Regions from separate parts of the Sphingomonas crocodyli genome, predicted to be linked through region 1. Evidence: riboswitches for the same ligand, from Rfam matches in the RefSeq annotation. Region 1 holds a riboswitch; the other holds the start of a gene.
The links. A riboswitch is a leader RNA that binds a small molecule or an ion and turns the genes downstream of it on or off. The one in region 1 is predicted to bind cobalamin.

Region 2: linked by a shared signal. The riboswitch ahead of EOD43_RS04525 (TonB-dependent receptor) and the one ahead of EOD43_RS15910 (TonB-dependent receptor plug domain-containing protein) in region 1 are both predicted to bind cobalamin.

The regions. Positions count from the first base shown of each region.
Region 1 covers NZ_SACN01000002.1:274,380-277,804, forward strand. Annotated here, with positions in the region: gene EOD43_RS15905 (DUF7676 family protein) at 1-32, opposite strand, end outside; gene EOD43_RS15910 (TonB-dependent receptor plug domain-containing protein) at 32-1,987, opposite strand; cobalamin riboswitch at 2,129-2,322, opposite strand; gene EOD43_RS15915 (ABC transporter substrate-binding protein) at 2,373-3,185, opposite strand; gene EOD43_RS15920 (M28 family metallopeptidase) at 3,188-3,425, opposite strand, start outside.
Region 2 covers NZ_SACN01000001.1:971,408-974,832, forward strand. Annotated here, with positions in the region: gene EOD43_RS04525 (TonB-dependent receptor) at 1-1,144, opposite strand, end outside; cobalamin riboswitch at 1,320-1,548, opposite strand; gene EOD43_RS04530 (histidine phosphatase family protein) at 1,633-2,184, opposite strand; gene EOD43_RS04535 (CbtB domain-containing protein) at 2,380-2,607, shown strand; gene EOD43_RS04540 (CbtA family protein) at 2,621-3,373, shown strand.

The sequences.
Region 1 (3,425 bases):
TCGATCGGATGATCGACGGCGGGCGCGGGCATCAGAAGCGGCCCCGGAAGCCCGCATAGATGCTGCGACCCAGCGTGCCGTACCGGAACGCGGTCATATAATCCTTGTCGAACAGATTCTCGACGCGGGCGAACAGGCGGAACTGTTCGGACAGCTCCAGCTCGGCGCGCAGATCGACCAGCGTATAGCCGTCGAGCCGCTGGGCGTTCGACGCGTTGTCGAAGCTGTGGCCCGACCAGCGGATCGCACCGCCCGTCGTCAGGCCCATCGGCCAGCGATAGCTGATCGATCCGTTCGCCTGATTGCGCGGGCGACGCGGCAGCCACTTGCCGAAGGTGGTCGTGCCCTTCGAACGATCCTCGGCCACCGTCCAGCTGTAATTGCCGTCGATGATCAGCCCTTCGATCGGCTGCAGCGAAGCCTGCGCTTCGATCCCGTGCGCCTCGGCGCGCGCGACGTTCAGATAGTAACCCGAACGGCGGATCGTGGTGCTGCCCGGCTGGAAGCAGATCGGCAGGGTCGATGTCGCGGTGCAGCTGTTGAACACGATCTGGTTGGTCGTGGTCCGCTCGAAATAGGTCGCGCCGAAGCTCAGCTTGCCGTCCATCAGCTTCTGCTCGACGCCCGCTTCCCAGCCATCGGCCTCTTCGGGGGCGAGCGCCTGATTCCCGAACTCCGAAAACAGCTGGTACAAAGTCGGCGCCTTGAAGCCTTCGCCATAGGCCGCGCGGATGATCGTGCCGGTCGGCAACGACCAGGCGCCACCCGCCGAAAACAGCGTCTTGTTGCCCGCGCGGCTATGATCGTCGTTGCGCAGACCGACGTTCAGGCTCAGCCCCGCAATCGGCTCGGCCAGCAGCTGGCCGTAGAAGCTGGTGATCTCGGCCTTGCCGCGCGCGGCCGCCGGGATCGGCGTGGCGAGCGAGGCGGGCGGGGATACGCTGCGGAAGCGCGAACGCTCATTTTCCGCGCCGAACAAAGCGGTCCATCCGTCGGCGATCGCGAAGCTGCCCTGATATTCGAAACGCTCGTTCTTGCCGGCGCTGTCGAACGTCTTGGTCCGCTGGTTGCGCGGATCGAAATTGTCGCGATCGGTGTCGGTATAGCCATAAGCGATGCGATTGCGCAGCCGCTTGTCGAGCAGGTCGATCTTCAGGCCGGCATAGCCCACGAACTCGCGATTGAGCGCATAGGCCGGGTTGTCGGCGCTGGTCGAATCGATCTCGGTGCGGCCCTTCGAATAATAGCTGCGGAAATCGGCGGTGACGTTCTCGGTGATCGCCACTTCGACGCGACCGCTCAGGTTGCGGTTGCGATAGCCGTCCTTTTCGCGCCCGCCGAAGGACGGGGCGATCGCGGAAATGCCGTCGGTGGTGAAAACCTGCCCGCCCAGACGCCAGCTCAGCGCGCCCTGCTTGCCGCCCACGGCGGCGCGCGCGCTGGCCGTCTCGCGCGATCCGGCCTCGACATCGAAGCTGCCTTCGATCGCCTTCTGCGGCATCGCGGTGACGACGTTCACGACGCCGCCGATCGCCTGGCTGCCCCATAGGATCGATTGCGGCCCGCGCAGCACCTCGATCCGCGAAGCATCGCCCACCAGCAGGTTGGCGAAGTTGTAGCCGCCGCCCGCCGACGAAGGATCGTTCAGCTTCACGCCGTCGATCACCACCACGGTCTGGTCGGCTTCGGCGCCGCGAATGCGCAGCGAGGTCGCGGTGCCATAGCCGCCGTTGCGCGACACGCTGACGCCCGGCGTGCGCTGCAGCAGTTCGGTCACGCCCATATCCTGGCTGCGGTCGATCGCCGCCTTGTCGAGCACGGTGACCGAAACCGGCACCTTCTCGGCGGGCGTCGCGATGCGCGTCGCGGTCACAAGGATCGTAGAGGCATCGGCCTCCGCTGCCGCGTCCGGCTGCGGTGCTTCCTGCTCCTCGGCATAGGCCGTGGTGGAGAGCAGGAGGGAGATCAGAAACGAATATTTCAACATCGAACGTCTAGCCCCAAGACAAAGGGATCGCGTTCGTCGGAGGGTTGGGCGCGCAAGCACGACCTATCCCCCGTGCGAACACGGCCCGGATCTGTCGTCACTCGGGTTAACCCCCGTCCGCCCGGCACACCCTGTCCGCACGAAAGACGACCGCGACGGGCAGGTCTCCTGGCTTGCGGGTCATCGCCTTGTTTCGCGCCGCCTTCTCAGGGCCGGAACCCCAATGGCTTGATGGCGCGATGGCTCGCCGCTCACAGTTGCAGGGGCAGCCGGGGTCTTGAACCCCATTCCCTTTTCATCCCCGTCGCCGGGGAACCTGTCGCGGCGCGGCTGCTACGCCTTTGGGCGCGGTGCGTCAATCCGGTGGGGGGGGATGGGGAGCATTTCAGCGGTAACGCTTCAACTGCTCGGTCAGCGTGTGCACCGCCTTGGTATAGGCCGGACCGCCGCACACGGTCCACGCCTCGGGAATGTGCAGCCGGGGTATCGAATCGAGCGCCGGGTGGTGGAGCATCTCGGTCCCCTGATCGGTCACCTTGTCGGTCGCGCTTTCGACGATCAGGAAGTCGGGCCGCGCCGCCACCATCTCCTCCAGGCTCATCTGGCTCAGCGTCGATTTGCCGAGCTTCTGCGCCAGATTGACCAGCCCCACGCGCTGCATCAGATCGTCGACCAAAGTGCCTGTGCCGGTCACATAGCCGCGCCGCTGATAATAGACCGCGACGCGCCCGCGCCCCAGCTTCGGCATCCGCGCAAGATCGGCCTCCATCCGCGCGATCATCGCCTCGCCGCGATCGGCGTGGCCCACCGCATCGGATACGGTGCGGATCGATGCGTAGATATCCTCCAGCGTGTCGGCGCTTTTCAGGTCGACCGCCGGATATTTGCGCATCTTTAGCGCCTGCAGGATCGCGTTGCGCCGCGCGGGGATGCCGACGACCAGATCGGGGTCGATCTCCAATATCTGCTCGGCCGACGTGCCCAGGATGCGCAGCCCCTTGGTCCGCGCCGCCTCGGCCGACATATTGGTCTTGGCGGCGTTGCGCGTCAGGCCGGCAATCTGCGATCGATCGGCCAGCGTCAGGATCAGCTGGTCGGCGCACAGGTTGAGCGAGACGATCCGCTTCGGGGGCGTCGCCGCATGCAGCGGCGATGCCAGCGCCGCGATCGCCAACGCCGCGATGATCGCCCCCCGCATCCTCACTTGGCCGTCGCGCTCAGGCTCTTGTCGCGGATGGCCTTGAACTCGGATCCCGCCTTCCACGTCGGCCACGTATCCGAATTGGCCAGCTCGGCGCCGATCGTGCCGACCAGATCGATGTCCTGCACCGCGCCGGCCAGATTCCATTCGGGCGACCACGCATCGCACGCCTGATGATAGCATTGGCCGGTATAGGCATCGATCCACGCCTGCCCGCCTGCGACGCCGCCGGTCTTC
Region 2 (3,425 bases), on a different contig from region 1:
AGGTGATCCGGTTCACGTCGAAGCCCACGACCATGTGGTTTTCAAGGCCCAGGATCGTGCCGCTGACATTGGCGGTGGTGCGGTTCCCGGTCTGCCGCTGGACGTGGTAGAGTTCGAGGAAGCTCGACTGCCGGATCTTGGCCGGCGCGGTCGCGGTGGCGGCGACGTAGGTCTCATTCTCGCTATTGTGCCAATATTTGTTGGCCCACAGATGGTAGAAGGTGCTGCGGATGCTGAAGCTGTCCGACGGCGACCATTCGATCTTCCCCTGGCTCCAATTGTCGCGGAAGCGCAGGCGGGCGTCGGTGACGTTGTAATTGTTCTTGCGCAGCGACTTGTCGAGCTTGCCGCCGACAAGCGGAACGCCGAACCAGGTGCGCGGCAATTGCCGGCTGAAATCGTGCGAGAGCGTGATGCTCAGATCCTCGGCAGGCTTGAGCTTGATCGCGCCCGACAGCGATGTCGCGCTGGAATCGCCGCGCTTCATCCAGCCATCGGACTCGCGATAGGCGCCGTCGATGCGGAAGCCGATCATGTCGTTGATCGGCCCGCCCGCGCCGGCGGCGATATTGTAGCTTTCGAACGATCCGACGATCGCGCGGCCGCTGGCCTCCAGCGTGTCGCCCGGCTGCTTGCGCACGACGTTCACCGCGCCGCCGATCGCACCTTCGCCATAGAGGACGGAGGCGGGGCCGCGCAGGATCTCGACCCTCTCGGCCATCCACGGATCGGCCGGGAAGGTGAGCGTGTTGTTGTACATGCGCATGCCGTCATAGAGCTGCATCACCGAATTCTGGCCGACGAAGCCACGCGCGGCGAGCGAGAAGCCGAACACGCCCGATGCGTTGACGATGCCGGTCGCACGCGCGGCGGCGTCCTGGATCGTCAGGTCGCCGCGCAGGCGGATCGCATCGCCATCGAGTGTCTCGACACTGGCGGGCGTCTGCAGCGCGGTGATGCCGAGGCGGCTGGCGCCCTCGGTCTTCTGGTTGAGCCGCAGCGAATCCACCGCGGTCACGATGATCGTGCTGCTATCCTCGGCTTCGGTGGCGGCCGCATCTTCGGCATGCGCGGGCAAGGCGGTGAGCGCGGTGGCGGCGAACAACAGGGCGCGGATGTGCGCGGGCTTGGTGGAATAGGTCATCAATCGGTCCCCCGGCGTCAAAGCGACAAGGCGGAGGACTGCCGTTCTCGAACGGTCGGCAACGCGCGGCGGGCGGACGCCAAGGGCGACCGACGCACGTCTCCGATGCGGCCCCCGCCGCTCGTTCGTCGCTCAGACGGAAGAACCGTGCCGCGGCCATCCCCTGGGCCAGGGCAAGAGCGACCAGACGCCGGCAGGTCTCCTGGCTCGCGGGTCATCGCTCGATGCACGCCTTCCCAGACCGGATGGTCCAGTGGCTGGCGGACGGAAGGCCCGTCCGCGCATGTGCATCGCGCTCACCGCTTACAGTTGCAGGGACAGCCTCGGATTCGGGCGGCCTTGGCCGTCCTCACCGCGTTCCCATTTTAATCCCCTCTCGGGGAACCGGCGCGATCAATGTTCTTGGGGTTGAGTGTTCGCCCCCTCGAACAGCGCGGCCAATAAGCAGAAAATGCGCTCTTCGCAAGCGCAGCAAATAGACGCCCCGATCAGAGCGGACGGATCGCCTGTAATCGCCACAGCCGATTGTAGGACAGATCGATCCGCGTCAGTGGTGCGCAATCGATACGCATTGCGGCTTCGGCGGAGATGCCGATCGCGGCGACTATTACCGCGCGCATGACCATCGGATGGGTGATCGCGAGTGTCGCATCCGGCTTAGCGGCGACATCGTCCAGCCACGGCGTCATGCGCGCGACGAGATCATCGAATCGTTCGCCGCCCGGTGCGGCGCGGGTCGGGTCGGCCATCCACGCGGTCAGCCCGCCGGGGTCGCTCGCATGGACCGCCGCGAAGCTGCGCCCGCTCCAGTCGCCATGCTCGATGTCGCGCAGCGTCGCATCTTCGGCACCGGACAGTCCGGCCAACTCCATCGTCTGGCGCGCCGCGCGGGCCGGGCTGCACAGGATGGCGGCCGCCTTGGGAAGGTCAAGCGCCGCGATCTTGCGTTCGCCGCCCTCATCCAGCGGCTCGTCGGGCGACGGAAAGCCGCCTTCGCGCATCGAGCGGGTGGCGGCGTGGCACAATAATGTCAGTCGCACGTCCACCCGGCCTTTCAGGATCGTTGACGCTTCGCCCCGTTCCGGCCAAAGCGGGCAGAACAGGTTCGAAGAAGAAGCCGGTGCAAATCCGGCGCGGTCGCGCCACTGTTATCGTCAGCCTTCGCAAGCTGTCGAGAGCCAGACCTTCGAGAACCATCTTGTTCGCGGGACGCGCAATCCCGAAGGAGACCGACGATGGCCGCTGCTGCTGTGTTCGCTGATGACGTTTTCATTCCGCTGTCGGACAGCGGCGCGATCCCGCTGCGCGATATCGTGCCCTGGGCGATCTTCGGTCTGCTCCTCGCGATGATCGCGCTCTATTTCGTCAGCACCGAACAGGGCGCCTACGCCTTCTTCGACGGCATGTACGTGCACGAATTCGTCCACGACGGGCGCCACCTTCTCGGCTTCCCCTGCCACTAAGGCAGGCTATCCGATGACTCGGGATCTTTTGATCCGCGGCATGATCGCGGGGATCGTCGCTGCGTTCATCGTGACGTTGTTCGCGCGCCTGGTCGCAGAACCGCAGGTCGATCTGGCGATCGCGTTCGAAGCCTCGCACGATCAGGCCGCGCACAGCCATGCCGGCCATGCGATGGCGATGCCCGCCGACCCCGAACCCGAGCTGGTGAGCCGCGATACCCAGAAGGGCATCGGCCTGCTGACCGCGACTGCGCTCTATGGCGCGGCGGTGGGCGGCATTTTCTCGCTCGTCTTCGCGGTGATCTATGGGCGCATCAGCACGCTCGGGCCGCGATCCTTGTCGCTGCTGATGGCGATCGGCGCGTTCATCGCGATCGCGCTGGTGCCGGCGATCAAATATCCCGCGACGCCCCCAGCGGTGGGGCAGCATGAGACGGTGGTGTTCCGCACGCTGACCTATTTCGCGATGATCGCGCTCTCGGTCGTCGCGATGGTGGTCGCGATCAAGGTCGGCCGCGCCTTCGCGAACAAGGCCGGCGCCTTCAACGCGATGCTGATCGCGGCCGGCGCTTATGTGGCGATCATCATCGCGGTGCAGTTCGCCCTGCCGGCGATCAATGAAGTGCCCGCCGACTTCCCCGCCGTCGTCCTGTGGCGCTTCCGCATCGCCTCGCTTGGTGTCCAGGCGACCTTGTGGGTGGTGATCGGGATCGGCTTCGGTGCGATGGCCGATCGCGTGCTGCGGAGGCAGGCGGAGCGCCGCTGAACCGGCGTCCCGAAAGCGGGCTTTCTGTCGTTCAGGAGAACTGACGCGCGGC